DNA from 4 places in the Desulfohalovibrio reitneri genome. Region 2 is predicted to be linked to each of the others. Evidence: predicted binding sites of a transcription regulator. Region 2 holds the regulator's gene; each other region holds the start of a gene.
What was found. The regulator sigma-54, encoded in region 2, starts transcription at its own class of promoters, with help from an activator protein. The targets are predictions, from matches to a motif close to CTGGCACGGNNNNTGCTT.
Positions count from the first base shown of each region.

Region 1 (7,667 bases), 350 kb from region 2:
CCTTGATGTGCAGCAGTTCCGAGTAGTTGCCGTCGGTGCCCAGGATGACGTCCAGCACCTCGCCGTCCACCTCGCGTTCCCCCGGGGCCCCCGTGAGAACGGCCGCGCCCGCGCCGTCGCCGAAGAGCACGCAGGTGGTGCGGTCCTCGTAGTTGGTGCGGGAGGAGAGGATGTCCACGCCCACCAGCAGCACCTTGGAGTGGGGATGCAGGGCGAGCACGGCGCGGGCCTGTTCCAGCCCGAAGGTGAAGCCGGAGCAGGCGGCGTTGATGTCGAAGGCGATCTTGCCGCTGATGCCCAGCTTGCGCTCCAGGTGGCAGGCGCAGGCCGGGGTGAAGGTGTCCGGCGTGCAGGTGGCCACGATGATGTGGCTGAGATCGTCCGGTGTCAGCCCGGCCTCGTCCAGGGCCTGGCGGGAGGCCTGAAGCGCCAGGTCGGAGGCCGTCTGGCCGGGCGCCACCACGTGGCGCTCCTTGATGCCGGTGCGGGTGACGATCCACTCGTCCGAGGTCTCGACCATCCGTTCGAAGTCCTTGTTGGTCAGGACCTTCTCGGGCACGAAACGTCCGGTTCCGAGGATATGGGCGGTCATGGGCAGGATTCCTTATGGAACGCCGTCAGGCGCAGTCGCCGGCCTGGCGGCGGGAGTAGCGGGTCAGGTCGCAGTTTTCCGAGAGCCGCTGGGCCATGAGGGCGGAGGTGTTGTTCCGCACGCTGGTGGCGGCCATGTCCACGGCGTTCTTCATGGCCTTCTCGTTGGAGGCCCCGTGGCAGACGATGACCGAGCCGGTCAGCCCCAGCATGGGCGCGCCGCCGTATTCGGCGTAGTCCACCAGCCGCTTGAAGCGCCGCAGCGCCCCGATGGAGAACATGGTCCCCACCTTGGCGAAGAAATCGGAGGTCAGCTCGCGCTTGAGCAGCCTGCCGAAGGAGGAGGCCAGCCCCTCGGAGAGCTTGAGGCAGACGTTGCCCACGAAGCCGTCGCAGACCACGATGTCCGTGCCGCCCCGGAAGATGGCCCGGCCCTCCACGTTGCCCACGAAGTCCAGGGTGGAGGAGCGGAGCATGTTGAAGGCCTCGCGCACCTGCACGTTGCCCTTGCCTTCCTCCTCGCCGATGGAGAGCAGCCCCACGCGGGGCCGCTCGTAGCCCAGCACGGTGTGGGCCAGGGCGTCGGAGAGCATGGCGAACTGGAAGAGGTGGTGCGCCTTGGCGTCCGGGTTGGCCCCCACGTCCGTGAGGATCATGGGGTTCTGCTCGGTGGGCATGATGGAGGCCAGGCAGGGCCGGTCCACGCCCTTGATGCGGCCGATGACGAACACGCCGCAGGCCATGGTGGCCCCGGTGTTGCCCGCGCTGACCACGCCGTCGGCCGCCCCGTCCTTGACCAGCCGGGAGGCCACGACGATGGAGGAGTCCTTCTTGCGGCGGACCACTTCGGAGGGCTTGTCGCCCATCTCGGCCACCTGGGAGGCGTTGACCACCTCGATGGCCAGCCCGGAGGTGTCCAGCTTCTCAAGCTCCGTCTCGATACGGCGCACGTCGCCCACCAGGACGAGGTTGAGGTCCTGTCCCCTGGCGGCTTCGACCGCGCCGGGCACGACGACCTGGGGGCCGAAATCGCCGCCCATGGCGTCCACTGCGATGCGGGGGGCGGCGCGGCCCTGAAGCGGCGCCTCGGCAGAGGGAGTCATGCCCGCTACTGTTCTTCCTCGCGCCGCAGCATCTGGCGGCCCTTGTAGGCGCCGCAGGCGGAGCAGACGCGGTGGGGGACGGCGGGCTCGCCGCACTGGCAGTAGACGACGGTGGGCTTGGCCGCGTGGTCGTGGGCGCGGCGCATGCCCTTGCGGGACTTGGAAGTCTTCTTCTTGGGGACAGCCATGATGTGCCTCGTTGGTTGGTCTTTGGTCTTCCCGCCCGGCGGGAGGCTCAGTCCTTGTCTATCTTCAGCCCGCGCAGGGGAGCCAGGCGCGGGTCGCCGGTCTCCGCCTCGCAGGCGCACTCGCCCTCGTTCAGATCGGCCCCGCAGGTGGGGCATATGCCCTTGCAGGAGGCCGCGCAGAGCACCTTCAACGGCAACTCGAGCAGCAGGAACTGCCACAACAGGGAGGCCACGTCGAGCATGGGCTCCCCGTCGCGGGTGACCACCACCCGCTCCTCCGGGCCCTCGCCGGTCTCCGGCTCGTGGCCGGGCTCCTCGAAGTGGTCGAAGGAGGCGGAAACCTCCGTGGCCACGCTCTCCGCGCAGCGGTCGCAGGACAGGAGCACAGCTCCCTCCAGGGACCCCTGGATGAAGTACCCCTTGCCGCTGGGCCGCACCAGAACCTCGGCCTCGGGCACGCGCTCAAGGCTGAAGGGAGCTCCGTGGCGGGACAGCAGATCGTCCCACATGGCGGGGTCGCTGGTCTGGAAGCGGCGCCCGTCCTGGGGCAGGTTGGTGAGCGACAGCAAATGCTCTGACATAGGGGTCCTCCGGCGCGGAAAAGGGAACGTAGAGGCAGGTCCGACCCTTGTCAAGAAAAAAGGGGTTGCCATTTTTTTCCAAAGTGGCTAAAGAGCGATGTTCCCCGAGCCGACACGCCGGGGACGAGTACGACCATACCACGCCCGGCGCGGCCGGGCGAATCGTTTTAGGAGGCGACCATGGGCAAGGAATGTTCCATCTGCGGCAAGAAGCGCCAAGTCGGCAACAACGTCAGCCACTCCAACATCAAGACCAAGCGCACCTTCGGGGCCAACCTGCAGCGCATGCGCGTGCAGCTCCCCAACGGCGAGGTCTCCCGCGAGATGGTCTGCACCACCTGCCTGCGTTCCGGGAGGGTGGTCAAGCCCGCCGCCCGCAGCGCCGAGTAGTCCAGGCGCACGGACCGCAATGAAAAAGGCCCGGCTGTTCTCCAACAGCCGGGCCTTTTCTCGTTGGGCAGCCGGGGCTATTCCCCGGCCATGCCCAGGGCCCGGTCCAGGCGGGACAGGCTGCGCTCGCGGCCAAGCACGGCCAGGGTCTCGTGCAGGCCGGGGCTCTTGGTGCGGCCGGTCACGGCTACCCGCATGGGCTGGGCGATGTCCTTGAACTTCAGCTCGTTGCGCTCCACGTAGCCCTTCAGGGCCGTCTCCAGCGTCTCCTCCTCGAAATCGGGCAGCCCGGCCAGCATCCCGCGCAGGTCGCGCAGGCGGCCCACGGCGTCGCCCTTGAGGAACTTGTTCACCGCCTTTTCGTCGTAGGGCAGGTCCTCGGTGGAATAGAGGAAGAAGTCCGCCCCCTCCACCATCTCCACCAGGGTCTTGGCCCGGGGCTGGTAGTGGGGGACGATGCGGCGCAGGTACTCCTCGTCCGAGGCGTCCAGCCCCTTCTTCTCGAACAGCGGGCGCACCAGCCGGGCGAGCTCGGCCGGGTCCTTCTCCTTGATGTAGTGGGCGTTGAGCCAGTTGAGCTTCTCCACGTCGAACACCGCCGCGGACGCGCCGAGGTTGTCCGTGGTGAACAGCTCCACAAGCTCGTCCAGGGAGAATATCTCCTGGTCCTTGTAGCTCCAGCCCAGGCGGACCAGGTAGTTGACCATGGCCTCGGCCAGGTAGCCCATGTGGCGGTATTCCAGCACGGACAGCGCGCCGTGGCGCTTGGAGAGCTTCTTCTTGTCCGGGCCCAGGATCATGGGCACGTGGCCGAAGCGCGGCTGGGGCACGCCCAGGGCCTGATAGATGAGGATCTGCCTCGGCGTGTTGGAGACGTGGTCCTCGCCGCGCAGCACGTGGGTCACGCCCATGTCCATGTCGTCCACCACCACGGCCAGGTTGTAGGTGGGCGAGCCGTCGCCCCGGCGCAGGATGAGGTCGTCCATCTCCGCGTTGGGCGTGGCGATGTGCCCCTTGACCAGGTCCTCGTACACGGTCTGGCCGTCCAGGGGGGCCTTGAGGCGGACCACCCGCCCAGGGGCGGCGGTCATGCCGCGCTCGCGGCAGCGCAGGTCGTACTTGGGCTTGCGGCCCTCGGCCCGGGCCTTTTCGCGCATGGCCTCCACCTCTTCCGGGGTGCACTCGCACCAGTAGGCCTGGCCGGACTCCAGCAGCTGCTCGACGACCTCGTTGTGGCGGTCGGTGCGCTGGCTCTGGAAGACGGTTTCGCGGTCCGGCTCCAGACCCAGCCAGGCCATGCCGTCCAGGATGGCCTGGGTGGCCTCGGCGGTGGAGCGCTCGCGGTCGGTGTCCTCCACGCGCAGCAGGAACTCGCCGCCGTGGTGGCGGGCCAGCAGATAGGAAAACAGCGCGGTGCGCGCCCCGCCCACGTGCAGGAATCCGGTGGGGCTGGGCGCGAAGCGGGTGACGATCTGGCTCATGGGTATCCTTTGGAGAGCAAAAAAAAGCGGGCCGGAAGGCCCGCCGCGTTCGAAAGCGGACCGCGCCCTACATGGGCACGGATTCGACTGCCTTCACCTCGGGCACGGCCTTGAGGATGATCTTCTCGATGCCGTTTTTGAGGGTGATCTGGGACATGGGGCACCCCTGGCAGGCGCCCTTGAGGCGCACCTTGACCACGTTGTCGTCTGTGATCTCAACCAGTTCGACGTCGCCGCCGTCGGCCCGCAGGCTGGGACGGACGGTTTCCAGTGCGGCTTCGACCTTCTCGCGCATGCCACGCTCCTTGGTTGCGGTTGGTGGTCAGGTAGCCCCTCCCCCCGGGCTTGTCAATCAAGCGGGCGGGAGTGGACGGGCCATCATACCCTCCACGCGCGCCGAGGCAAGCCCCGGCGGGACGCGCGCCCTTCGCCGTGCACATTTGTGCACCCGTTTGCACATGCTGGTGCAGCGCTTCGCACAACCCGGGCGGATGCGGCGGGTGCGCATTGGGTAAGTATTCGTTATGACTATTTTTTCATTTTTGGCACGGCTTCTGCCTCTCTCCTGGGCAATGGCGACGACGCGTTGCACATCAAGCAAGGAGAGAGACATGACCAAGCGTACATCCATTTTCATCACGGCGATTCTGGCCCTGGGCCTGCTGGCCGCCGTCCCGGCCATGGCCCGCAACCACGGCGGACCCGGCCACGGTTCCGGCTACGGACACGGCGGCCCGGGCTACGGCCACGCCCAGGGCTATGGCTGCGGAGGTCCCGGCTCCATGCGCGGCGGCCCCGGATACGGCGGCCCCGCCCTGACCACGGAGCAACAGAAGACTTTTGACCAGATCATTGACAAGCACCAGGAGAAGCTCTTCCAGCTGCGCCAGGACATCTGGGCCAAGCGCACCCAGCTCGACGCCCTGACCCGCTCCGGCCAGGCCGACCCGGGGAAGGTCGAGCAGCTGACCACTGAAATCTCCGATCTGCGCGGACAACTCTTCCAGGAGCGCCAAGCCATGCGGCGGGAACTGAACCAGAAGCTGGGCGATGTGGCCGCCAACAACAGCTATGGTCGTGGCTACCACCGTGGCCCCCATCACGGCATGATGGGGCACGGCATGGGCTACGGTCCCTGCATGACCTGGTAGGAGCTCCTGTCCACATACCCTCCATCCTCCTCATCCTTGAACCCCAAACCGGAGAGCCCGGCGGCCCAGGCCGCCGGGCTCTTCACGTTGGGGGGGGGTGCACCCGGATGCACAAGGCGTGCGGAGAATTGCACATCGCGTGCACATCACAGAAAATGCCCTCCTGTCTAAATACTTGAAATTATTAGGCTGTCGTCTTGGCACGCTCTCTGCTTTATGTATACTGAAACGCAAGGAAAGAAAGGAGAGAAAACAATGCAAGGCAAGACCATGCTTCTTCTGGCCGCAGCCCTCGTCATCGCCCTGGCGGCCATCCCCGCCCTGGCGCAGAACGGCGTCGGCTTCGGACAAAACAACGGCTACAACCAGGAACAAGCCTACAACGGCCGGAATACCGGGCAGTACAACCAGCGGTACCAGGGCAACGCGGCCATGAACGGCCAGCGCGGCCACTACCGGGGCCACATGAACCGGTATGACCAGGCCGGGAACTGGAACCATGGCCAGGGCATGCGCCAGGGCCGCGCCACGGGCTACGGCCACCGCCGAGGCGGAGGCTGCCCCGGCTGGAACTACTAGGCTACAGTCCGAACCTCCGGTTTCGGGGGGAAGTACAGGCGGCCCGGCGGAATATCCGCCGGGCCTTTTTTTGCCACCAGCAATGCGTACAATCCAGACCCTCGCATCCGCACCCTCCATCTGATAGAAATGGGGAGAGTCCGTATTGTCGGCGAAGCTGTGCGGGATGTTGCACAAGTCTGCGCGTCGATGGATGCGGAAAGTGCGGCAACTTTCCAATAATACAGGGGAAAGACGCCTTGGCACGTCGTCTGCTTATTTTTTTGTTGCAGCGGACGGCGAAACCATTTTCCCTTGAGGAGGACGACATGACCCGCAAGACGATGTTGTTGACCACCCTGGCGCTGGCCCTCGGTCTGCTGGCGGCCGTACCCGCCCAGGCGCAACGCTGGGGCGGAGGCGGCTACTACGGCGAGTGCCCGGGCTATTCCTACCAGGGGCAGCGGAACCTCAGCGACGAGCAGCGGCAACAGGCGCGGGAGATCATGGACAAACACCAGGACAGGATTTTCGCCACCCGCCAGGAATTGTGGGCCAAACGCACGCAGTTGGACCACCTCATGGCTTCCGGCCAGGGCGACCAGGCCAAGGTGGAGCAGCTGACCAAGGACATCGTGGAGCTGCAGACCCAACTGCGCCAGCAGCGCCGGGCCATGCGCGACGAATTGCGGAACGCCCTGGGGGATGCGGTCTACCTGGAGGGTTGTCCCGGCTGGAACGACGGATACGGCCGTGGCCGCATGGGGCCAGGGATGATGCGTGACGGCCGGGGCCGCCACATGGGGCCCGGGATGATGCACGACGGCCAGGGCCGCCACATGAGGCCGGGCATGATGCATGACGGCTACAACGGCCGCAGGGGCATGATGTACGATGAGTACAACGGCTACGACTCCCGGGGCCGCCAGGGCCGCATGAACGACTACTAGGCGGAAAGTATGCCGCGATGCGGGGCCCGGCGGACGGCCGCCGGGCCCCGCGCCTTGTCAGGCCCACGGCGGAACTGTATGGCGATGAGGCGGCCCGATTCTTTGCGCAGAGACAAAGCAATATGATCCATTTTTCCGTCTTTTCCACACATGTCCGCCTTCCCGGCAGGTTCCGGGCGGAGGCCTAGATGGAGTTCCGCCTCGACCGTGGCGGCCTGCCCACGTGGCTCGCCTGGGCGGCCATCGCCGCTGCCTGTCTGGCCGTGACCGCCGTGACCTGGGACGGAGTGCGGCGGCAGCGCCATCTCATGGAGGAACACCTGGAACTGGCCTCCGAAGTGGTGGCCAGAGGGGTGCGCGGGGGCCTGACCCGCCGTTTCATGGGACCAGGCATGATGGGGCACATGGGCCACATGGGGCGGAACCACATGCGGGAAGGGCGGGAGCGCCGCCCGCCGCCGGACGGGACCGAGGCGGCGGATCCCGATATCCTGGCCACTGCCGGCGCCTTCTTCCGCGAGGTGGCGGGCGAGTCGGACGTACGCTTCATGGCCCTGCTGGGGCGTGACGGACGGCAACTCGCCGTCCTGCGCGGAGAGGGGAGCGAGGCCGTGGACCTGCCGCCGGGAGCGGCGCGGGCCCTGGACGTCAGGGAACGCTGGTCCGGGTTCCTG
Region 1 is NZ_JOMJ01000003.1:1,213,707-1,221,373, reverse strand. Features, by position in the region: gene N911_RS0106425 (beta-ketoacyl-ACP synthase III) at 1-592, opposite strand, end outside; gene plsX (phosphate acyltransferase PlsX) at 618-1,694, opposite strand; gene rpmF (50S ribosomal protein L32) at 1,700-1,882, opposite strand; gene N911_RS0106410 (DUF177 domain-containing protein) at 1,930-2,463, opposite strand; gene rpmB (50S ribosomal protein L28) at 2,644-2,853, shown strand; gene gltX (glutamate--tRNA ligase) at 2,931-4,334, opposite strand; gene N911_RS0106395 (NifU family protein) at 4,402-4,629, opposite strand; gene N911_RS17395 (periplasmic heavy metal sensor) at 4,946-5,485, shown strand; gene N911_RS0106385 (hypothetical protein) at 5,741-6,064, shown strand; gene N911_RS18600 (Spy/CpxP family protein refolding chaperone) at 6,373-6,993, shown strand; gene N911_RS0106370 (two-component system sensor histidine kinase NtrB) at 7,182-7,667, shown strand, end outside.
Region 1: a site for sigma-54 is predicted at 4,877-4,894, ahead of N911_RS17395 (periplasmic heavy metal sensor). Genes of this name have one in related genera too.

Region 2 (7,667 bases):
GTTCAAGAGTTCGTTCGACAAGGCCAACCGCACGTCCATTACCTCTTATCGGGGTCCGGGGATGGAGCGGGGCTTGGCGTGGTTGGACCGGGTCAGAAAGCGTACCGGTCTGCCGGTGCTGACCGACATCCACTTGCCGGAACAAGCGGCGCCGGTGGCCGAGGTGGCCGACGTGCTGCAGATCCCCGCCTTTCTCTGCCGCCAAACCGACCTGCTTGTGGCGGCGGCCCGAACCGGACGACTGGTCAATGTCAAAAAGGGGCAGTTCCTGGCGCCGTGGGACATGGCCAACGCCGTGGGCAAGCTTCGCGAGAGCGGCTGCCGCCGGGCCTGGCTCACGGAGCGCGGCGCGTCTTTCGGCTACAATAATCTGGTAGTCGATTTCCGTTCCCTGCCGATCATGGCGGAACACGGCCTGCCCGTGGTATTCGACGCCACCCACTCGGTGCAACTGCCGGGAGGGCAGGGCGGCTCCTCCGGGGGGCAGCGCAGGTTCGTGCCCAACCTGGTCAAGGCCGCGGCTGCGGCCGGAGCGGATGGACTGTTCCTGGAGGTTCATCCCGAGCCGGAGCGGGCGCTGTGCGACGGCCCCAATTCCCTGCCTCTTGACGATTTCGAGGATCTGTTGCGCGTGGCCAGGGACATTCATGCCTTAAGCCGGGAGGCAGGCAATGCGGGCTGACGAGGCGGCCACCAACATCCGCATTCTGGTGCTTGACGTGGACGGCGTACTCACCGACGGCGGCCTCCATTACGGCCCGGAAGGTGATATCAGCAAGCGTTTCCACGTTCAGGACGGCCTTGGCATCAAGGTGGCCCAGCGCGCCGGGCTGGAAATCGCCGTGATGACCGGCCTGGAACATGGCGGCGTGACCGCGCGTGTGGCCGAGTTGGGGATCACCGAATACGTCTGCGGCCACGTGAAGAAGCTGCCGCATCTGCATGAAATGGCCGAACGCCGGGGCATCACATTAACCGAGGTAGCCTACCTGGGCGACGACTGGGTGGACGCCGGCCCCATGCGGTCCGTTGGCTTGCCAATGGCGGTGGCCGACGCCCGGCCGGAAATTCTGGAACTTGCCGCCTGGGTGTCCTCGCGCAAGGGTGGGCACGGAGCCGTGCGTGAAGCCATCGACTACATCCTGCGCTCCCAAGGACTTTTGCAACACGCCTGGGAGGAATGGACCGGCCCGTGAGCAAGAAGCTCTCCATCGCCGTCCTAGCGCTGGCCGCTCTTGTGGCTATCGGCATGTGGGGTTGGAGCCTGTTCAAGCCCCAGGTCGAGGACTTGGCGGATATCCAGGCCAGGCTTCCGGCCGACCTTGACGTTGACGTCTCAGTGGAGGGCATTACCCTCTCTCAGGGAAAGGACGGCAAGGAGTTGTGGACGCTCCAGGCTTCCTCCGCCACCTACGATACCGAAGACGGCTCGGCCGAACTCGAGAATCCCGAGATCGTGTATTTCGGCGATTCGGGTGAGGAAAGCGCGCGGATCGTCGCTCCCCGTGGTACAGTGGATCGCGAGACCGATACGATGACCATGTACCCCGACGTAACCGCCTTTTACGGCGAGGTTATTGTGCGCGGGGAACGCCTCGTTTACCAGGGAAAAACGCGCGAGATCACCATTACAGGCAACGCCACGGTGGATCGCGGCGACGTGCTCATTCAGGCACCCAGGCTGGTCATCGACCTCACGACCAGGGACATGCGCGCCATGGACGGAGTCGAAGTGGAGACGACCATGCGGGGAGCCGCCAAGGACGGAGAGAATCCGAAATGAACAGGCTCATACCGCTTCTTTTGCTGCTCGTATTTCTGGCGCTGCCGGGAACCGTCCGGGCGGCCGAGAAAGTTCCTACCCGTATCACCGCGGACAATTTACAGTATAGCCAGGACCACGACAGCGTCACCTTCACCGGTGACGTACACGTGGTCCGTGGTGAAATGCGGCTTTGGGCGGACAAGCTGACCACCTACCTGGACAAGAAGGGCGGCCAGGGCACCGCGGGGAAAGGCAACGCGGAGCTGGCCTCGGACGCGAACATCACCCGGATCGTCGCGCTGGGCAACGTGCGCATGGAGCACGAGGGCCGCGAAGGTTATTGCGGCAAGGCCGTGTACGATGTCGAGCGGGGTGTCTTGAGCATGCACGACGACCCCGTGGTCATCGACGGCCAGAACAAGCTGCAGGGCGAGGTCATCAAATTCTACGCCGAGGAGAACCGCAGCGAGGTTATCGGTGGCAGCAAACGGGTTGAAGCGCTCTTCTTCACCGACGACAAAAAGCTTGGCGGGGAGCAGGGCAAATGAGCCTCCTGGCGGGCCTCGATCTGCGCAAGCGCTACGGCGCCAAGGAAGTGGTCCGCGGAGTGGACGTCTCCCTGGAGCAGGGGGAAATCGCAGGCATTCTCGGTCCCAACGGCGCGGGAAAGACCACCACTTTCTACATGCTGCTCGGTGTCATCAAGCCCAGCGGCGGCCATGTCTACCTGGACGATGAGGAAATCACCTCCTGGCCCCTGCACGAACGCGCCCGGGCCGGCATCAGCTACCTCCCCCAGGAAAGCTCGGTCTTCCGCAAGCTGACCGTGGGGGAGAACATGGACGTCATCCTGGAACACACCGACCTATCCAGGAGGGAGCGGGAGAAGCGGAAGCATTCCCTGCTCCAGGAGCTAGGCATTTCCAGGCTGGAGGATTCCAAAGCGTATCATCTGTCCGGAGGAGAGCGCCGCAGGCTGGAAATCGCAAGGGCGCTGATTCGCAGACCCAAGTTCATCCTGCTGGACGAACCGTTCGCCGGCATCGATCCCTTGGCGGTTGATGATATCAAGCTCATCATCCGTGCCCTGCGGGACAAGGGCATCGGCATCCTCATTTCGGACCACAATGTGCGCGAGACCCTCTCCATCTGCGACCGCGCCTCCATCGTCTTTGAAGGCACCATCATTCTGAATGGATCGCCGGAGGAAATCGCCGCCAATCCCAAGGCCAGAAAGGTGTATCTTGGGAGCGAGTTCTGTCTGTGAAAAATCGTGCCAACCGGGTAAAATATCGCGTCAATAAAGACTTGCTGTCGTTGCATCCCGCCCCGCTCTGTGGCATACAGCCCGAGTGCCGGACGAAGCGATTTTTTCGATTCTACCAACAGTGGAGCCTTCCGCTTCCCGCCTATCGGGCGGACGCCTCCCGTCAAGGGAATGAATGATTCATGGGCCTTGAACTGCGACAACAGCTCAAGCTGAGCCAACAGCTTGTCATGACGCCGCAACTGCAGCAGGCCATTAAACTGCTGCAACTCTCGCGGGTCGAACTGATGGAGCAGGTGCAGCAAGAGCTCATGGAAAACCCGTTCCTGGAGGAAGGATCAGAAGACCAGGGCGATGCCGAACAGCCGCAGGATTCGAGGACAGACGGCGAAAGTGAGGCGCTCATGCGCGACGCCGACTGGGAGAACTACCTCGGGGAGTTTTCCTCGTCGGCCCGGCAGTCCGGGGCCCGCGAGGCGGAGTCTCCCGAAGAGGGGCTCAGCTTCGAGGCCAGACTCACGGCCAAGCCTTCCCTGGAGGGACACCTGGCTTGGCAGATGCGGCTCTCGGATTTCGACGAGGAAGCCATGAACGTGGGAGAGCACGTCATCGGCAACCTCAATCCTTCCGGCTACCTCATGTCCAGCGTGGAAGACATCGCCGGTGAATCCGGCTCTTCTCCCGAAAAGGTGGAGTCGGTTATCCTGGCCATGCAGCGGTTCGATCCTGTAGGCGTGGCTTCAAGAGACCCCCGCGAGTGCCTGCTGGTGCAGATGGACGTGCTGGGCATGGACGACCCGGTGCTCCGCTCTCTGGTTTCCGACCATTTGGAGGATCTGGAGAAAAAGCGCTACAAGCCGCTGGCCCGCAAGTTCAAGCTCAGCCTGGACGAGCTCAAGGAATACCTCGACGTCATCCAGTCACTCGACCCCATGCCCGGGGCCAGTTTCGGAACGGGTGAGCCGCAGTACGTCAGCCCGGATGCCTACGTCTATAAATACGACGACGAGTTCGTTATCGTCCTCAACGAGGAAGGGTTGCCAAAGTTGACCCTCAACTCCCTTTACATGGACGGCATGGCCGCCGAGCGCGGCAAGAGCAAGGATTATTTTCAGGAGCGCATGCGCTCGGCGGTCTGGCTGATCAAGAGCCTTTATCAGCGCCAGCGCACCCTTTACAAGGTCATCGAGTCCATCGTCCGTTTCCAGCGTGATTTCTTCGAGGAAGGCGTGACGCATCTCAAGCCGCTTATTCTCAAGGACGTGGCCGACGACATCAACATGCATGAATCCACAGTCAGCCGGATTACCACCAACAAGTACGTGGCTACCCCCCACGGCACGTTCGAGCTGAAGTTCTTCTTCAATTCGGCGCTGGAGATGGAGGATGGCTCCCAGGTGGGTTCCGAATCGGTCAAGGCGCTCATCAAGCAACTCATCGACAAGGAAGACCCCAAGAAGCCGTTGTCCGACGAGAAGATCGCGGACATGCTCAAGGACAGGCTGCATGTGAACATCGCCCGTCGCACCGTGGCCAAGTACCGCACCGCCCTTGGGATATCCTCGTCAAGCAAGCGAAAGCAGATATTCTGAGTGGGAGATGAAATGAACATCGCCTTTAATTTCATGGACTTCGAGCCGTCCGACCACCTCAAGGAGTATGCCCACAAGCGCTTCGGCAAGCTGGAGAAGCTGCTCACCAACAGTGACGGCGCCGACGTGCAGGTCAATCTTTCCGTGCAGAAGAGGGTCAACCAGACTGCGGAGGTCGTCGTCAGCGACGACAACCTCTACATTTCGGCTTCGGAGCAGACCGCTGATATGTACTCCACCATTGATCTGGTGCTGGACAAGGTGCTCACCCAGATCAAGAAGCTCCGGGACAAGCAAAAGATGGTGCGCCGCCCGGCCAAGACCGAAGCGGGACCAGTGGACGTCGCTCCCGAGCCCGAGGAAGCGGAGCGGCGGATCGTGCGTGCCGATTCCTTCCAGCCCAAGCCGATGGACGAGGAAGAGGCGGCCATGCAGCTCGAGTCGCTGGATTACGATTTTCTGGTATTCAGAAACGCGGAGACTTCGAGGATAAATGTCATCTACCGGCGTCACGACGGGGACTTCGGACTGATTGATCCTGCCTCGACGTAGAGTGAGGAGCGAATGAAACTCGGCGACTATCTGCGACGCGATTACGTGCTCCCTAACCTGCAGGCGGGCAGCAAGGCGGAGGTGCTGAGCGAGTTGATTCAGCCTCTGGCCCAGGAGCAGCCCGAGGTGGACGCGGACAAGGCCCGGCGCGTACTCATGGAGCGTGAGAAGCTGGGGACCACCGGCATTGGCGGCGGCGTGGCCATACCCCACGGGAAGATCGACGAACTCGAGGATATCATTCTTGTGGCTGGGCGCAGCTCCCGGGGGGTTGAGTTCGACGCCCTGGACCAGCAGCCCTGCCATATCTTTTTCATGGTGCTTGCGCCGGAAAACGCAGCCGGGCAACACCTGCGCATTCTGGCCCACATATCACGGCTGCTCAAGGACGAGGACTTCCGGCGTTCCTTCCTTTCAGCGGAAGACGCCGGGGATTTGTGGGAGCTTCTGCACAACGCCTGAGCGGCGGTAGCGAGACGGCAATGGAGCACGGACCGGCCTTCCCCATCGTCATCCTCACGGGGCTTTCCGGAGCGGGAAAGTCCACGGCCCTGCGCGTGTTCGAGGACATGGGCTTCTTCTGCGTGGACGGCCTGCCCGTGGGCATGGTTCCCAAGCTGGCTTCTCTGTACAAGGGCCAGGACCACCGCAACACGCGTGGTCTCGCCCTCGGCATGGACATCCGCCAGCACGACTTTCTCGACGACTGGAACGCCGCGGCCGATGAGATCACCTCCCAAGGGCTGCGGACCCAGATCGTCTTTCTTGAGGCCGAGACCGGGGAACTGTTGCGGCGTTACCACGAGACGCGCAGGCCGCATCCGTTGGAGCAGGAGGACATGGGGCTGGAGCAGGCCCTGGCCGAGGAGCGCCGCATCCTGTCCCCCCTGCGCTCCCAGGCCAGCCTGGTCATAGACACCACCACCTATTCCATCCACGATCTGCGGCGTGCTCTGCAGGAGAAATGGGCCAACCTGGCGGAAAACGGCCAGGGGATGCGTGTCCATGTCATTTCATTCGGTTTCAAGTACGCTTCTCCCAAAGAGGCGGACCTGATGTTCGACCTCCGCTTCCTTCCCAATCCGTTCTTTGATGAGCGCCTTAAGCCTCTCACGGGGCGGGACAGGGACGTGGCCGACTATGTTCTGCAGAGCCCGCAGGGCCAGTCCTTCTCGGTCAAGCTTCTCGACTTTCTGCAATATCTGGTGCCGCTGTACGCCCAGGAGGGCCGGTACAGGCTGACCATCGCCCTCGGCTGCACAGGCGGCAGACACCGTTCCGTAGCCACCGCGGAGATGGTCTCCAAGGAACTCAAGCGCGCGGGATATGCCGTGACGCTGGAACACCGCCACGTCGACCGCTGAGTGCCAACATGCCAGACAAGAAACCAGCCGGTATCATCCTCGTCACCCACACCAACTACGGCCACGCGCTCCTGGAGGCGGCGGGCTTCATCATGGGCTCGCAGGAAGGATGCGCCGCCATCGGCGTGGATGCGTCCCAGGATGTTGAAGAGACGGTGGCGGAAATCCGCAGGCGTCTGAAAGAACTGGACAGCGGTAACGGTGTCCTTATCCTCACGGATATGTTCGGCGGCACCCCCACCAATCTGAGCCTGTCCCTCCTGTCCTCGGGCAAGGTGGAGGTCATCACCGGGGTCAACATGCCCATGCTCCTCAAGGTTCTCGGCAACCGGACCCTTCCCCTGCGCGAACTGGCGGCCGCAGCCAAAAAGGCCGGCCTGCAGGGCATCGTGGTGGCGGGGGAGGTCCTCAGCCAGAAGGTGGCGGACAACTGATGTTCTGGGTTCGCATCGACAATCGCCTGGTGCACGGTCAGATCATCGAGGCTTGGCTCCCTTATACTGGGGCTGACGTGCTGGTGGTGGTCAACGACGAGTTGGCCCAGGACGACCTGCGCCAGGAAATCATGGCCATGGCGATCCCGCAGGACGTGACCCTGCGTTTCGCCAGTATCGACAGGGCCTCCGATGTGGTGGCGGACCTCAGCGTGGGAGGCCACGCCGAAAACGTTCTCGTCCTTTTGGCCACATGTCCCGATGCCAAACGGGCGTTCGAAGAGGGGTTGCGCTTCGATGAGTTGAACGTGGGCAACCTCCACTACGGGCCGGGAAAGAAACAGGTTTGCCCCCACGTGTCCCTCAGCGGTGAGGACGAAAGCTGTCTTGAATTCTTCTCCCAGCGGGAGGTACAACTGGATTACCGCTGCGTGCCCAACGACCCCGTGCAGATAAAGGGGAGGCGCTGATCATGGCCCAGGACGCCGCCCTCTGGATCACACTCGGCGCTTTTTTTTTGCCTTTTTCGGTGTATTTCGGTTCGGTGTCGTGTTGGCCATGCTGGACCGGCCGCTCGTCGTTGGGCTTGCCTGGGCCCTGGTAAGCGGGGATTTCAAGACTGCCCTCGGCATTTGCGTTTTTTTTGAACTCATCTGGCTCGATCTTTTTCCCGCCGGAACCTACATACCGCCA
Region 2 is NZ_JOMJ01000003.1:866,106-873,772, forward strand. Features, by position in the region: gene kdsA (3-deoxy-8-phosphooctulonate synthase) at 1-682, shown strand, start outside; gene N911_RS0104650 (KdsC family phosphatase) at 672-1,196, shown strand; gene lptC (LPS export ABC transporter periplasmic protein LptC) at 1,193-1,783, shown strand; gene N911_RS0104660 (LptA/OstA family protein) at 1,780-2,313, shown strand; gene lptB (LPS export ABC transporter ATP-binding protein) at 2,310-3,032, shown strand; gene rpoN (RNA polymerase factor sigma-54) at 3,215-4,624, shown strand; gene hpf (ribosome hibernation-promoting factor, HPF/YfiA family) at 4,637-5,176, shown strand; gene N911_RS0104680 (PTS sugar transporter subunit IIA) at 5,189-5,638, shown strand; gene rapZ (RNase adapter RapZ) at 5,659-6,540, shown strand; gene N911_RS0104690 (PTS sugar transporter subunit IIA) at 6,549-6,974, shown strand; gene N911_RS0104695 (PTS sugar transporter subunit IIB) at 6,974-7,444, shown strand; gene N911_RS18980 (PTS sugar transporter subunit IIC) at 7,467-7,667, shown strand, end outside.

Region 3 (7,667 bases), 510 kb from region 2:
GGCAGCCCCATGTGGGACCTGGCGGTGATGGTGGGCAAGGCGGGGCTGCTGGTGGGCGGCGTGCTGGTGCTGACCAACACCGCCGTGCCCTGGCTCCTGCACCAGGTGGCCCGCACCCGCTCCAACGAGACCTTTCTGCTGGCCATCGTGGGCATCTGCCTGGGCGTGGCCGCGCTGTCCAACGCCCTGGGCATGTCCTTCGCCCTTGGGGCCTTCCTGGCCGGGCTGACCATATCCGAGTCGGAGTACAGCCACCAAGCCGCGGCCTCCATTTTGCCCTTCCACGACGTGTTCCTGAGCTTCTTCTTCGTCTCCATGGGCATGCTGCTGGACGTGGGCTTTGTCCTCTCCAACCCCTGGCTGGTGCTGGGGCTGGCTCTGGGGCTGGGGGTGCTCAAGTTCACCCTGGCGGCCGGGGCGGGACGGCTGGCGGGCCTCCCACTGGCGGCCAGCCTGCTGACAGGCTTCGCCCTCTTCCAGGTAGGGGAGTTCTCCTTTGTGCTGGCCAGGCAGGGCGAGGCGGTGGGGCTTCTGCCCCAGCGGGAATACCAGCTTTTCCTGGCTGCGGCCGTGCTGACCATGGTGGCCACGCCCTTTGTGCTGGCCGCCGGGTCGCGGGTGGCCAGGGCCACCAGCCGACTGCACCTGCCCGCTCCCGGACGCCCCCACACGGGCGGGCACAAAGAGTTGCGCGACCATCTGGTGGTCATCGGCTTCGGCCCCACCGGCCGCCACGTGGTGCAGGCGGCCAAGGCTTGGCGGGTGCCCTACTGGATCATCGAGGGCAATCCGGACACCGTGCGCACCGAGGCCTCCCACGGCGAGCCCATCTCCTTCGGCGACGCCACCTCCTCCCACATCCTGGAGGAGGCGGGGATCGAGAACGCCCGCATGGTGGCCGTGGCCGTGTCCGACCCGGTGGCATCCCGCAGGGCCGTCGACCAAGTGCGCCGCCTCAACCCGCGTGTGCGCATCCTGGTGCGCTCCACCTTTCTCACCGATCTCAAGGAATTCCGCGACATGGGCGCGGACGACGTGGTAACCTCCGAGATGGAGGCCTCGGTGGAGATGGTGGCCCGGATGCTGCGCACCTGGCTGGTGCCGGAGCGGGAAATCGACGGGTTCCTGGAGGAGTTGCGCGCCGGGGACGCCATGGCCCGCCCCACGGTGCGCCCGGAGTTGGTGGAAACCAGATTGCCGGACATGAAGGTGGCGCACGTGCGGGTGGAACCGGGCGCCGGGGCGGAAGGCAAAACCCTTGGCGAGCTGGCCTTGCGCAAGGAGCATTCCGTATCCATCTTGGCCATACGCAAGCAAGGACAGAACGTCCGGCTCACGCCGGGGGCCAACGACCTGGTGGAGGTGGGCGACCTGCTCCTTCTGGCGGGTGAACCGGAGCAGGTGCGCCAGGCCCGACGCAACCTTTTCGCCTCCCCGGAGACGGCATGAACCCCCTCTTTTTCAACATGATCAACCTCGTCCGCAAGCTGGCCACCAAGGTCTGCCCCACCTGCGGCAAGCGCCACGACAGCCAGGAGCACCGTGAGCGGTGCCCCAGCTGCGGAGACCGCATGGTGGAGGAGAAGAAGCGGGACGAGGACCGCGACGACGACGAGTCCTGACTCACTCCGCCAGGACGTCCAGCAGGGCGCGGCGCAGCTCCTCCCGCAGGGCCGGAGGCCCCAGGCTGGCCCCCTGCGGCCCCCGCACCCGGAATACATCGCCAATGCGCCCCTCGGACGTGGAGGCCCGCGCCCAAAGAATGCGCAGGTCGAAATCCGCCAGCACGCTGGCCAGATCGAAAAGTCGCCCCAGCCTGTCCCCGGCCTCCACTTCAATGGTGGCCGGAGCCCCATCCTCCCCGTCCGACAGCCGCACCACGGACCCGGGCGCGGGCGCGTCCGGGCCGGGGGCCAGGGGCGAGGCCCGCTTTTGGGCCAGCCGGTAGGCCAGGTCCAGCTTGCCCGTGGCGGCCCAGCGCACGTCGCGGGCCACCCGCTCGCCGAACTCCTCCGCTGCCGCCGGGGGCGGCTCCACCAGAAAGACGTCCAGGGCCATGCCCTGCCCGCCCGGGGAAAAGGTGTGGGCCGAGGCCTCCAGGATGGACGCCCCGTGCAGGCCGCAGGCCCCGCAGAGCATGGCGAAGAGGCGCGGCTGGTCCGGGGCGACGATGGTCAGCTCCACCGCGCCCAGATCCAGGCGATCCCTGGCGCGCTGCACCACCAGCCCCAGTCCGGCGAAACGTGAGGTGCGCCGCGCCCGGTCCTCCTCCGCCGCCCGCAGGTAGTCACGGTACAGGTCCAGATGGGCCGCCATCTCCTCCGCCGGGGTGCGCAGCAGATAGCGCGGCGGAGCGGCGTCCAGAAAGCGTTCCGCCTCGGCCTTGTCCGGGGCCAGGACCCGGAAGCGGTCGCGGCGGCGAAGGATGGTCTCCGCTGCGTGGGGCTCGGCCAGCGCCCCGGAGGTAAACTGGGCCAGAGCACGGCGGACGAAGTCGCCCAGCAGGTGCTCCTGCCAGTCGCCCCAGGCGCGCGGCCCGGTGGCCGAGCCGTCCGCCGCCGCAAGCGCGGCCAGGGAGGCCAGCCGCTCCGGGGAACCGCACAAAGCGGCCGCGCGGGCGGCGGACGTCTCATCCGAAGGGTCGCCCCGCTGGGCGGCCAGGGGCAGCAGCAGATGGCGCTCCACCAGAAAGGCCACCTCCTCGATCACCCCCTCCGGCTCGCCCAATCGGCCCAGCACCACCCGCGCCAAGTCCGCGCCGCGATGCTCGTGCTCCTCCCCGCCCTTGGCCGCGTCATGCAGCAGTCCGGCCAGCACCAGGGCGCGGCGGCTCCCGGCGCGGGGCAGCATCTCCCGCACCGTCCGGGGCGTGTCGTCATCTGGCGCGGCAAGCCGGGCCGCGGTGCGCAGGGCGTGGCGGCCGTTGGCCAGCTCGTGCAGGCCGTCCATGGGAGTGAAGTGGGCCGTGGCAGTGAACTCCGGCAGCAGCCCGTCCAGCCCGCCCAAATCCAACAGGCGGCAGGCCCGCTCCCAGCCGTTGGGCGCGGCCAGCAGGTCCAGCAGGGCGTCCAGAGATACCTGGGATTCCGGGCCCAACCGCGCGGTTCGGGAAAGAGAGGATCGAATCGCCTCGCGCTCCGCAAGGCCGGGGGGCGGCCCGTCGGCCAGGAGGCCGCAGAGACGGGGGAAGGAACGCAGCCGCGCGTAGGAGGGGGCGCGGCCGTACAGGACGGACTCCAGCCCCAGGTGCACGGTTTCCATGGCCCGGTGCAGTTCCCCCAGCATCCAGGGGACCTCCTCCCCCGCGAACCCCATGGCTTGCGCCACTGCCCGGTGGTGGGGGTGTTCCAGCCGCTCGGCGGGCTTGTCCCGCTGCAGGTGCAGCGCCCAGCGGGCGGCCACGAGCATCGCCTCGGCCCGGTCCAGGGCCCCGGCTTCCAGGGGCGGCACAGGACGGCCGGAAAGCCGGGCCAACCAGCCGATGGAGGCGGCGTCGCGCCAGCCGCCCCGGCCCATCTTCAGGTCCGGGGAAAGCAGGGAATACGGCCTGCGCCGCTCCAGCAGCCAGTCGCGGAACGCGCCGGGGTCCACCCGCCGCGTCAGCCCAAGCCGCAGGTCGCGAACGAGGCCGGACCGCTCCTGGCCGGGGAGGGGGCGGGCATCCAGCAGTTCGGCCGCCACCTTGGGATCGGAGGATGCCAGATCCAGACATTCCTCCAGGCCGCGCAAACTGTAGTCCACCCGCAGTCCCGCGTCCCACAGGGGGCGTATCAGGCGGCGGGTCAGCTTGGCGGCGGCCTCCTCGCCGGGTGGTTCGGGGAACAGGAAAAGCAGGTCCAGGTCGGAGCCCGGGCAGAGCGCGCCCCGTCCGTGGCCGCCTTGGGCGAGGCAGAGGGAGCCTCCCCAGTCCCCGCCCGCCAACTCGGCCAAGCAGGCGTCCGCCAGCCGGGCGTGGTCTCCGGCCAGAGAACGCAAAGCGGCCGGACCGCGAGCCCTGGTTTCAAACAGGGCCCGCCGTCCGGCCAGCAGTCGCTCCACGGCCAGGGGGGACATGCCCCCTAAAGGGCTTCCGGACCGGATTCGCCGGTACGGATGCGCATGGTCTCGTCCACGGGGGAGACGAAGATCTTGCCGTCTCCCACCTCGCCGGTTGCGGCGGCCTTGCTGGCCGCCTCCACGATCTCGCGGACGCGGTCGTCGTCGACCACCACGTCGATCTTGGCCTTGGCCACGAAATCCACTTGGTATTCGGCGCCCCTGTAGACCTCCTTATGGCCTCGCTGCCTGCCGAAGCCCTTGACCTCGGTGACGGTCATGCCGGTCACGCCGGCGCGGGTCAGGGCGTCCTTGACTTCCTCCAGCTTGAAAGGCCGGATGATGATCTCGATCTTCTTCATGTCAGGTCTCCTTTAGATCTGGTACCCGGCCTCGGAGTGCTCGGCAACATCCACGCCGCGCACCTCGTCCTCGTCGTTCACACGCAGGCCGAAGAAAGCGTCGGCCAGCTTGAGCAGGATGAAGCTGGCGGCGAAGCAGTAGACCCAGGTGGCCACCACGGAGACGAACTGGATCCAGAGCTGCTCCGGGTTGCCGTGGAACAGGCCCTCGGCGCCGATGGAGGCAAACAGGCCCGTGGCCAGAGCGCCCCAGGTGCCGCCGATGCCGTGGATGCCGACCACGTCCAGGGAGTCGTCGTAGCCGAGCTTGGTCTTGAGCAGCACGCCGCCGTAGCAGATGCCGCCGGCAAACAAGCCGATGACGATGGCGGGCATGGGAGTGACGAACCCTGCGGCCGGGGTGATGGCCACCAGTCCCGCCACCGCGCCGGAGACCGCGCCCAGGGTGGTGGGCTTGCCCGCGTGTTTCCACTCCACGGCGATCCAGCCCAGGGCTCCGGCGGAGGCGGCCAGGTGTGTGGCCACGAAGGCGGATGCGGCCAGGCCGTCCGCGGCCAGGGCGCTGCCCGCGTTGAAGCCGAACCAGCCGAACCAGAGGATTCCGCCGCCAAGCAGGGTCATGGGCAGGTTGTGCGGCATGTGGGGCTCCTTGCGGAAGCCCTTGCGCGGGCCGATGACCAGGCAGGCCGCCAGCGCGGCCGCGCCGGAGCTCATGTGGACCACCGCGCCGCCCGCGAAGTCAAGCGCGCCCATCTCGCCCATCCAGCCGCCGCCCCAGACCCAGTGGCACATGGGGGCGTAGACCACCAGCAGCCAAGCCACGGAGAAGGCCAGGAAGGCGGGGAAGCGCATGCGCTCGGCGAACGCGCCGGTGATGAGCGCGGGGGTGATTACCGCGAACATGCACTGGAAGATCATGAAGGTCAGGTGGGAGAGGTTGTCCGCGGGGGAGTTCTCCACGCCCATGCCCACGCCGGACAGGCCGACGAAATCCAGTCCGCCGATGAAGCCCCCGATATCCGTTCCGAAGGACAGGGAGTAGCCCAGCACGGCCCAGACGACGCTGACCACGCCGATGAGGATGAAGCTCTGCATGAGGGTGCCGAGCACGTTCTTTGCCCGGACCATTCCGCCGTAGAACAGCGCCAGCCCCGGGGTCATGAACATGACCAGGGCGGCGCAGATGAGGATGAAACCGGTATCGGCCGCGTTCATTGTCGTCTGCCTCCTTATGCAACCATGTCAAACACAAGGGGCGGACTAGCACGGCCCATGCCATACCAATACAAAAATGAAATTGTTGACTTTATTGAAATTGAGACTTGCTCTACTTTTTACCAAAAAGTTAAAGCATATACATTTCAAAAAACTGCGTAGATACATGAATTAAAAAACAAATATTTCCAAAGCATTACATACTCACTCGAAATCACTCCCTTTCGGCTATTGCTATATATACTGAATATTTTCAGTGCATTGCTTGCATTTGCAAAAATGAAGGAACAGGCCCGAAACGTGCTTCGCTTTTGTCACCACGCCGCCCCGTCTGGTTGGCCCCGGGGCTCGAACCGCCCTTATGGCGGCGCATGTTTGCTTGACGCGATTTCTGTGCTAGGCAGGAGGCAACTGTACCAGCCAGACGTTTCAATCAGCATCGGAGGTGATCGTTCATGGACGTGAAGACTATTCTCTGGCCCACCGACCTTTCCAAGAAGTCAGTCAAGGCGGCCCCCCACGTGGTCGAGATGGCCCAGAAGTATGGCGCTAAGGTGGTCGTGCTCTATGTGGCCGTCGACCTGTGTTCCTATTTCCCTGCCTACGGAAACTATCCCAGCGGCCAGGAAATCGAGAAATTCCAGAGTTGGGAGATGGAGAACGCCAAAAAGCGACTGGAGAAAGTCTGCGAGGAAGAATTCAAGGCCTGCCCGAACCTTGAGATGAAGCTTGTCACCGGCAAGGCGGCGGAATCCATTCTGCAAACCGCCAAGGCCGAGGACGTGGACATGATCGCCATGACCGGCAGCGACTACGAGCACATCGACTCGGGGCACGTCCAGTTCTCCGAGGTGGCCCGCAAGGTCGTGGAGCAATCTCCGGTTCCGGTGCAGATCATCAAGTAGCCATTCCCATGGGAACGGCCGCCTCCAGCCCTTGCGCGCGCGGGGCGGCCGCCCTCACCCGCTACCAGACAGAGCATGCAAAAAAACCGGGTCGCCATCGCCGTATTCTCCGCCCTGGCCTTGGTGGCCGTCCAGGCCGCCTTTCTCCACCATACCGACCCCCGCACGGGGTGGCGCGAGATGGAGGTCACGGTCACGGCCTACACCTCCACTCCCGGACAGACCCAGGGCGACCCGTACGTTGGCGCCTGGAACAACCGCCTCACGCCCGGGGAGCGGGCCATTGCCGTGTCGCGCGACCTGCTGCGGCACGGGCTGGAAAACGGGGAAAAGGTCTGGATCGAGGGCTTCGACAAGCCTTGGGAGGTGCGGGACAAGATGAACCGTCGCTATGAGCGCCGCATCGACCTCTATTTCGGCGACGACTACAGCCGCGCCCGCGAGTTCGGACGGCAGACGCGGACCATTCGCTGGACAGAGGAAAGCGGCTAACCCTGTCCGCTTCCGCTTTTCTTCACGCCTTTTTGGGCCCCGCCCCGCGCGGAGGCTTGGTTTTCCGCCCCCTTCCCCGGCCCATCCGGGTTGGCCGTCTTGGCCTTGCCGCCCTTTTGGCGGTTCTTCAGGCGGGTCAACGCCTTGGCCGCCTTCTCTTCCTCGCCCGAGGCACCCAGGTGGTGCATCTCGCCCTTGGGCGATATCCAGTGCCAGCCAGCGGGCTTTTTCAGCAGCCGCGCGCCCTCGCGCTCCAGTTCCGCCCGGGCAAGGGAGCCGGAGAGTGATTGCCGCGCATCCCTGGCCAGATTGCTGGCGGTGAAGAAGGTCTCCGAGCTCCGAAAGACCTCCAGCGCGCCCTGCACCATGTCCAGAAGCGGAAACTCGTCCGCCTTCTTGCGGCCGGTGAGGACGCGCTCCAGGGACTGCAGATCCTTCTTCAGGTCGCGCAATTCGGCCAAGGCGTTCTGTCGGGACGACTCGGCCTTTTCGTCCAGCGTCTGCAGCAGCCGATCCGGGTCCGGTTCCTTGCCTGAAGCCATGCGCCCTCCCGCTGTTGCGGTTCCCACGTTCAATTAACCTGCCCGGACTCTATCACCCGCACGGCGGTGATGACCGGCGGCTCCTCGGGAACGTCCGGCATGCCGCGCACCGTGGT
Region 3 is NZ_JOMJ01000003.1:351,570-359,236, reverse strand. Features, by position in the region: gene N911_RS0102060 (monovalent cation:proton antiporter family protein) at 1-1,449, shown strand, start outside; gene N911_RS18425 (hypothetical protein) at 1,446-1,622, shown strand; gene N911_RS16515 ([protein-PII] uridylyltransferase family protein) at 1,624-4,053, opposite strand; gene N911_RS0102045 (P-II family nitrogen regulator) at 4,059-4,397, opposite strand; gene N911_RS0102040 (ammonium transporter) at 4,410-5,612, opposite strand; gene N911_RS0102035 (universal stress protein) at 6,068-6,517, shown strand; gene N911_RS0102030 (RlpA-like double-psi beta-barrel domain-containing protein) at 6,593-7,009, shown strand; gene N911_RS0102025 (hypothetical protein) at 7,006-7,551, opposite strand; gene N911_RS0102020 (peptidylprolyl isomerase) at 7,581-7,667, opposite strand, start outside.
Region 3: a site for sigma-54 is predicted at 5,659-5,676, ahead of N911_RS0102040 (ammonium transporter). Genes of this name have one in related genera too.

Region 4 (7,667 bases), 140 kb from region 2:
GTCGGACCCCTCTTCGTAGGGTGCTTCGGGGGTCAGCACGTGGCGGCCCCATTTCACTCCCTCTGAAATGACCGTGCCCGACGCAGCGCCCTCGGCGGTGTGCTGGGACAGGGCTTGGTTGATGGTATACTTGTCGTCGGTCAGGGGCAGTGTCTCGGGCAGGTCGGAGCAGGTGTCCATGTCCACCCGCTGCCGGTAGTACCAGGGCAGGTCGTAGTAATCGTCCATGTGATCCGGGTGCAGTCCCACCTCGTTGACCGAGCCATCCGCGTTGCGGCAGCCTCCCGGCAGGCCGTCCACGCCGTCGCCGACTTTCACCTTGCCGCGGAAGCCCACCAGCCCAACCTTGCAGTCCGGGTGCGCCCCGTCCGGCAGGATGAGGTCTATGAGGTTTTCGGCCGCGTCTTTGGTCATGGCGATGGGAGTTCCCTTCATGGAACCGGTGTTGTCCAGCACCAGCACCACCTCGATGTTGTTGAAACCCGCTTCGGCCTCCGCCCGCACGGTTTTGGCGTTGGCCCCAAGCGCGCCCATGAGCAGCATGGGGACTTCAGCCGAGGCCCTGACCACCACGCTGCGCACCTCTGAACCGGGATCAACGTTTTCCACCACAGCCCCGGGATAATTCTCGGCCACCATATCCTGCACCGCCTGCTCCACGATGCCCTTGTCCAGGTCGGGATCGGCGGGCAGCTCCAGGCTGCCGGCCAGGGCGCCCGCGTCCACCGCGGACTGGAGCTTGTTGTGGGAAAGGTAGAGGTTGCCTAGATCCACAGCGAATCCGGCCATGCCCAGCAGGACCGGCAGGAGCAAGGCCATCAGAATGGGCGAGGAACCCTCTTGCCCGTTACGCTTATGGCAGTGGCATGCTGGTGCGGGCCGAAAGCTCAAGCGGCCCTTCAGCCAGCTTTTGCAGAATGGGCCCACTGAAAATGGATTGATAGGCATGCGTCACCTCGACGGTTACTTTCTTGTCCTGCATCTGCACGGATGTGGCCGGAGGACCGCCGGGCAGGTCCTTGGCCATGGCCGACACCAGTTGGCCTGTGTTCGCCGTGTCGCCTTGGCGCAGCACCATGCGCGCTCCTTCACGGCTGGCCTCCTGGATAATGGAGTACGTCCGCAGGGCGTTGCCGCCCTCGACCGCCAGGGCCACCAGCATGGCCAGCACCGGCAGGAGCAGCGCGAACTCGGCGGCCATGATGCCGGACTCCGGATCTCGGCCTTGTGTGGTGGAGCGTGGTTTCTTCATGCCGAACTATACGCATTAACCGTGCCAAAATGCCTGGATACCCATGCGGATCAGGAGCCATGCGGCTTAGGCGGGCTATGGCTGATCCACGAATGCGGGAAGCAGGCTTGACCAATCCCGGGAAAGTGGTCAGGCTGTCCACAAACAATGGAGCAAAAACAAGACATGGCTGCACGCATACTCATCGTGGACGACGACATCGCATTTCAGGGAATGCTTCGCGAGGCCATCGAGGAGAAGGGCTTCGAGACGGATTGCGCCGGCTCGGCCGAGGAGGGCATTGAGCGGGCCGGGGAAGGCTCGTACGATGTTGTCCTGCTGGACGTCCGCCTGCCCGGTATGAGCGGCATCGAGGCCATTCCCGGCTTCCGTGAGATATCACCGGAGTCCGAGATTATCGTCATGACCGCCTACGCGGAAAAGGACCCCGCACTGGAGGCCATTCGGCGAGGGGCCTACGATTATTTCACCAAGCCGTTCTCCCTTTCCGAGATGGAGATTGTTTTGCGCCGGGCGATGGAGAAACAACGCCTGCAGCGACAGGTGCGTTCCCTGCGTCGGACAATGGGTGATTCAGGGCCGATGGCCAGGCTCATCGGCCGCAGCGAACCCATGCTGCGGGTCAAGGAGCTCATCGAGCGGGTGGCTCCCCTGGAGACCGGCGTGCTCATTATCGGCGAGACCGGCACCGGCAAGGAGTTGGTCACGGACACCATCCATGCCCTCAGCAGTCGGGCGGACAAGCCGCTCATCAAGCTCAACTGCGCGGCCATTCCGGAAAATCTGCTGGAATCCGAACTGTTCGGCCACGAGAAGGGCGCTTTCACCGGGGCCACCTCCATGAAGCGCGGCAAGTTCGAGTTGGCCTCGGGCGGGTCCATCCTGCTGGACGAGATAGGCGACATGCCCCTGCACCTGCAGCCCAAGCTGCTGCGCACCGTGGAGCAGAAGCAGGTGGAGCGGGTCGGCGGCGACAAGTCCATCTCCTGCGACGTGCGCATTATCGCGGCCACCAACATAGACCTGGCACAGCGTGTGCGGGAGAAGGCCTTCCGCGAGGACCTCTATTACAGGTTGAATGTGGCCCTGATTTCGCTCCCCCCACTTCGGGAACGCAAAGACGACTTGCCGATTTTGTCCGAAGCCTTTGTCGAGCGTCTGAACACCAAGCTCGGCACACGCATCAAAGGGGTCAGTCCGGCCGCCCTCAAAGCCATGCACGCTTTCGACTGGCCAGGCAACGTGCGCCAGTTGGCCAATGTGCTGGAGAGGGCCGTCATCTTCTGCCGCGGTGAGGTGATCGAGCCGGAGGACATTGACTTCGGAGTTTCCGGAACCCCGCAACCCCATTCCCCCGGTCCCGCGCCCGCGGGCGGAGGTTTGCCGCAGGTTCCCCTGCGCCAGGCGGTCAACGAGTACGAAAAGACACTCATCCTGACCGCGCTTCGGCAGTCGGACGGTATCCAGACCGAGGCCGCCCGTTTGCTGGGCATCTCGCCGAAAAACCTCTGGAACAAGATCCAGAAACACGCAATCGATCCGAACGAACTCCCAGCCTGATCCCCAAATCGTGGAGCGCTCTCTCATTCTGGGAGAGCGCTCAACTCAGACCGCGTTCCGCGCGGTTCCATCTCTCTTCCCTCTGTTTTCTTCCAAGTCTTTTCCATGAATCATGGAGAATCTGCACTCGAGTGAATAGCTCTGTCTACAGGCTATTGTTTTTAACGTGTTGATTATGTTGATTTAAAATCGTATTTTAATGGTTTGGCACATGCGTTGCTCAAGGAAAAGCCAAGACCGAAAAAAGGCAGGCACCCCGAGTAAGCCATCAACAAATCAACGACAAAGGAGAGCACCATGTTCAACGCCATCAAGAATTTCGTGAAGCAGGAAGAAGGCGCCACCGCTCTGGAGTATGGCCTGATCGCCGCCCTGATCGCCGCGGCCATCGTCACCGCCGTCACCACTCTGGGCACCAACGTCAGCAACACTTTCGACAACATCGCCACCAGCGTGGGCGGCGCCACCAGCGGCGGCTAAACACCACGTAAGCACCGGCCGGAACAGGGGGTGGTGGCGAACATCGCCATCACCCCCTTTCCGTCCCGGGCGTCAAGGGGGAGAGCGAATGCAGGCCCACATCATATTTCTCTTCATCGTGCTGGGCATCGCCTGCGTAACCGACCTGCGCGATCAACGGATACCCAACCTGCTGACCTACCCGGCCATGGCCATGGCCCTGACCTTCCACGCCATGCACGGCGGGTGGGACGGGCTTCTTTTTGGTCTGGCCGGATGGGGCGCGGGATTGGGGCTGATGCTTCTCCCGCACTTCATGGGTGTCATGGGTGCGGGCGATGTCAAGCTCATGGCCGTGGTCGGCGCCGTCATGGGTCCGGCCGGGGCCTTGTCGGCGTTTGTGCTGACCAGCCTGGCCGGGGGCGTCTACGCCCTGGTGATGCTGGCCATCCACTGGCGGGTGGCCGGGCGTGTCCTCATTGGCCTGCTGCAGGCCGTCTCCCTCATGCCCGCCACCGGGGGCATGCAGTACCAGCCGCGGGCGGAAATGCCCCGGCTCTGCTACGGCCTGGCCATCGCTGTCGGCTCTGTGGCGGCCTGCCTGCTGCAACCCGGACTGGCCTAGGGGGGAGCCATGCGTAAGTCACGCGCTCTGATCCAACTTTTCCTGGCCCTGCTGCTGGCGGGGGGAGCCGGATTTCTTGTGCTGAGCATGTCCGCCTCCAAGCCGAAAGAGGCCGAGCAGCCTCCTCCGCGAATTGAAACAACGGATGTCGCCGTGGCCTCGACGATACTCAAGGCCGGGGAAAAGATCGACGCCGAGTCCGTGCGCATGGTCCCGTATCTCGAGGAGAGTATGCCCGACGGCTGCTTCACCGACTTGGCCGAACTCGAGGGCAGGGTTGTTCTCACCCCGATGGGCAAGGGCGAACCCGTGACCCGCGGCAAGTTGGTGGACAAGGATTCCGCTGTGGGCGGGGTCAGCGCCCTCATCGGCGACGGCAAACGGGCCATGGCGGTCAAGGGGAACAAGGTTATGGGGCTGGCGGGTTTCGTGCGGCCGGGCAACAAGGTCGACGTGTTGGTCACATTGGAGGACGGCCGTCGCAAGTCCAGGACCAAGGTTGTATTGGAAAACGTTCCCGTGCTGGCCACCGGCGAAAAGCTGGAGGCCCTGGAAGACGGAACCCAGGCTCCGGTGGACGTCTACACCCTGGAGGTTGCACCGGAGGAGAGCGAACGGCTCGCTCTGGCGGCCACCAAGGGAACCCTGCATTTCGCCCTGCGTGGCATGAGCGACAACGCCACCATACTTACCCATGGGGTTGACGTGGACCGAGCCCTGGCCGCTTACAAACCCAAGCCGCCTCCCAGACCCAGGCGGCATCCGCCACACCGTGTTGAAATAATCACCGGTGCCGAGCGCACCGCCAAGAAGTTCTAGGGGGGGATTCAAATGCTGCGCGCCATCCTGCTTAGCCTGTTCCTGCTGCTTTTGCCGCAGGAGGCCCAGGCCGCGCCCTCGCCGGAAATAGATCCCGTGCGGCTGGAGATGTCCGTGGGCAAGTCGCGCATCGTGCGGACCGAGGCCAAGGTCTCCCGGATTTCCCTGGCATCTCCCGAGCACGCCGACATCATCCTGCTGTCGCCGACCCAGGTCTACATCCGTGCCAAGCAGGCCGGGTCCACCAACCTCACCCTGTGGAACGACAACGAAAGGCTGAGCGGCGTTTTCGATCTGGTCATCACGCCTGACGTGGCTCCCCTCAAGGAAATGCTGCACCGCGTCCTACCCGAGGAGCCGCGGATCAAGGTCCTCACGGCCAACGATTCGGTGACTCTCTCCGGACCGGTCTCCAGCTCCACCAACCTCGCCGCGGCCATGTCCCTGGCCGAGGCCTACGCCCCGGACAAGGTCATCAATCTGATGCATGTCGGGGGAGTGCACCAGGTCATGCTGGAGGTGCGGGTGGCGGAGATGTCCCGCTCCCTTGCCCGGAGGCTTGGCGTCAACCTCTCCTACGTATTCGAGGGGCAACTTCTGCAGGGACAGCTTGGGTACACATTCCTCAAGAAGCTCACCGGATTCGACAAGGAAGGGCGCTTCATCCTGGCCGACAACGTCAACAGCGCACTGACCCTCAAGCAAGGCGATGTCTACTACAGCGCGTTTATCGACGCGCTCAAGGAAAACGGCCTGGTCAAGATTCTGGCCGAGCCCAACCTGGTCTGTCTCAGCGGCGAGGAAGCTGATTTCCTGGCCGGCGGAGAGATTCCCGTGCCTGTGCCCCAGGGGCTCGGCACCGTGGGTATCGAGTACAAATCCTTCGGCGTGAGCCTCTCCTTCAAGCCCACCGTGCTTTCGCAGGAAAGGCTCTCCATCCAGGTGGAGCCGGAGGTGTCGGAACTCGACTTCACCAACGCCATCGACATGAGCGGCGTGACCGTCCCGGCCATCAGCACCCGCCGGGCCTCCACCCGCGTGGAACTCAAGAGCGGGCAGACCTTCGCCATCGCCGGTCTTATCCGCGACAATCTCCGAGAGGCGGCGGCACGTTTTCCCGTGCTGGGTGATGTCCCGGTGCTGGGGTCTCTCTTCCGCAGCTCGGAGTTCCAGAAGGACCAGACCGAACTGGTTATCCTGGTCACTCCCCACCTGGCCAAGCCCCTGGACAAACGGGCCGAAAAGCTGCCCACCGACGGCCTCAATGAGCCTAATGACCTGGAATTCTACATGCTGGGCATGCTGGAAGGGGCAGAGAAGTCGCCCGATGCCGGGCGCGCCCCCGCCCCCCCCTCCGGCGGCAAGCGCACCGGTTTCGACGGAGACTTCGGACAGATTCTGCCCGGGGAGGAACAATGAGACGAATCATCGTGACGCTGCTTCTTTTCGGCCTGACCGCCTGTTCCGGATTCGGGGCGGGATCGGGAAACAGCCCCGACATGCCGGCATTTCGGGAGACAACCAGCGGGGTCATCGCATCCCAGCGGGTAATCAAGACGGATCCCACCTCATCGGAGCCTGTGCAGACCTTTGACGGCGCCCGGGCCGCCGAGACCATGAAGACCTACCGCGAGGGCGGCAAGAAGTCCGACGGCGGGGCCGGCGATGAGTTCCAGTCCGTGTTCCAGGACATGCTGGGCGGAAAATAGGCAAGGAGACGAACATGCGGACCATCCAAGTATCCCTGGCGGTCAAGGATGAGGAACTGCGCGGCCGCATGGCTGAGGCCGTGAAGCGGGACGAATCCTTTGTCCTGCAGAACGCGGGATCTCCCGTGGAGGGGAGCCTGCTGGTTTTCCAGCCCGGCGAGGAGCCGCTCCAGGACCTGGACCGACTGGCCCGGGTCATCGGCCGCGGCGTGGTGCGCGACGCCTTTTTCCTGGCCCCCTCGCGAGACGCCGACCTGCTGGTGGAGGCGGCCCGGGCGGGAGTCCGCGAGATTCTCCTGCCGCCGTTTGGCGAGGAGGAGGTCGCCAGCGCCCTGCGGCGGTACGCATCCCGCACCGGGCAGGATTCCCTGCCCCACGCTTCTCCCGGCGGCGGAGGCCGCCTGGCGGTCGTGGCCTCGGCCAAGCCGGGCTGCGGAGCCACCACCACGGCGGTCAATCTGGCCCTGGCCGCGGCCAAGGCCGCCCGGGGAGCCAGGGTGGTTTTGGCGGATTTTGCCCGGCCCAGGCCGGAGATTTCCCTGCACCTCGACCTGGAGCACCAGTACGACTGGTCCGAGGCGGTGGGCGATTCCGACCGGCTGGACACATCCTTTGTGGACGGGTTGCTGGCGGAGCACGAGTCCGGGGTGGCCCTGCTGGCCTGTCCCAAGGATGTGGACAAGCAGGACCTCGGCGCGGAGCAGGCTTCCCTGCTCGCCCAGCGTCTGACCGAAACCGCCGATCTGGTGATTGCCGACCTCGGCAGCGATCTGGACGAAGCGTCCATCGCCCTGTTGGAACGGGCTGACAACGCCTATCTCATGCTCGATGGCGGTTTGGCCTCCCTGGCAGCGGCAAAGGAGGTTGTGGACGCGCTGCGCACGGCCGAAGCCTCTTTCGAGGAGGGGGTGAAGCTGGTGGCCACACGCTGCTCCAAGTCGGCCATTTCCAAAGCGGACGCTCAGGAGCTGCTGGGCAAATCCATTCACCATCGCCTCCCGGCGGACCACGAACGCTGCCTGGCATCGCTCAACCAGGGGCGTCCCTTGCTTCTTTCCTCGCCCGGTTGCCCCTTGTCCAAGGCGTACAAGTCCATGGCCAAGGAGTTCGGCCTCAAGGCGGTCAGCCGTTCCAGAGGGGGTTCGCCCGGGCTGCCGCGCTGGCTGGGCGGCTCGCGAAACCCGGTGCCCGCGTAAGGGGGAATGACGCATGGATTTGGCCACGAGACTGAGCAAGAGCAAGG
Region 4 is NZ_JOMJ01000003.1:730,045-737,711, forward strand. Features, by position in the region: gene N911_RS0103975 (pilus assembly protein TadG-related protein) at 1-948, opposite strand, end outside; gene N911_RS0103980 (TadE/TadG family type IV pilus assembly protein) at 854-1,252, opposite strand; gene N911_RS0103985 (sigma-54-dependent transcriptional regulator) at 1,418-2,812, shown strand; gene N911_RS0103990 (Flp family type IVb pilin) at 3,110-3,292, shown strand; gene N911_RS0103995 (A24 family peptidase) at 3,381-3,896, shown strand; gene cpaB (Flp pilus assembly protein CpaB) at 3,906-4,715, shown strand; gene N911_RS0104005 (type II and III secretion system protein family protein) at 4,728-6,134, shown strand; gene N911_RS0104010 (hypothetical protein) at 6,131-6,424, shown strand; gene N911_RS0104015 (CpaE/TadZ family protein) at 6,439-7,620, shown strand; gene N911_RS0104020 (TadA family conjugal transfer-associated ATPase) at 7,634-7,667, shown strand, end outside.
Region 4: a site for sigma-54 is predicted at 3,017-3,034, ahead of N911_RS0103990 (Flp family type IVb pilin). Genes of this name have one in related genera too.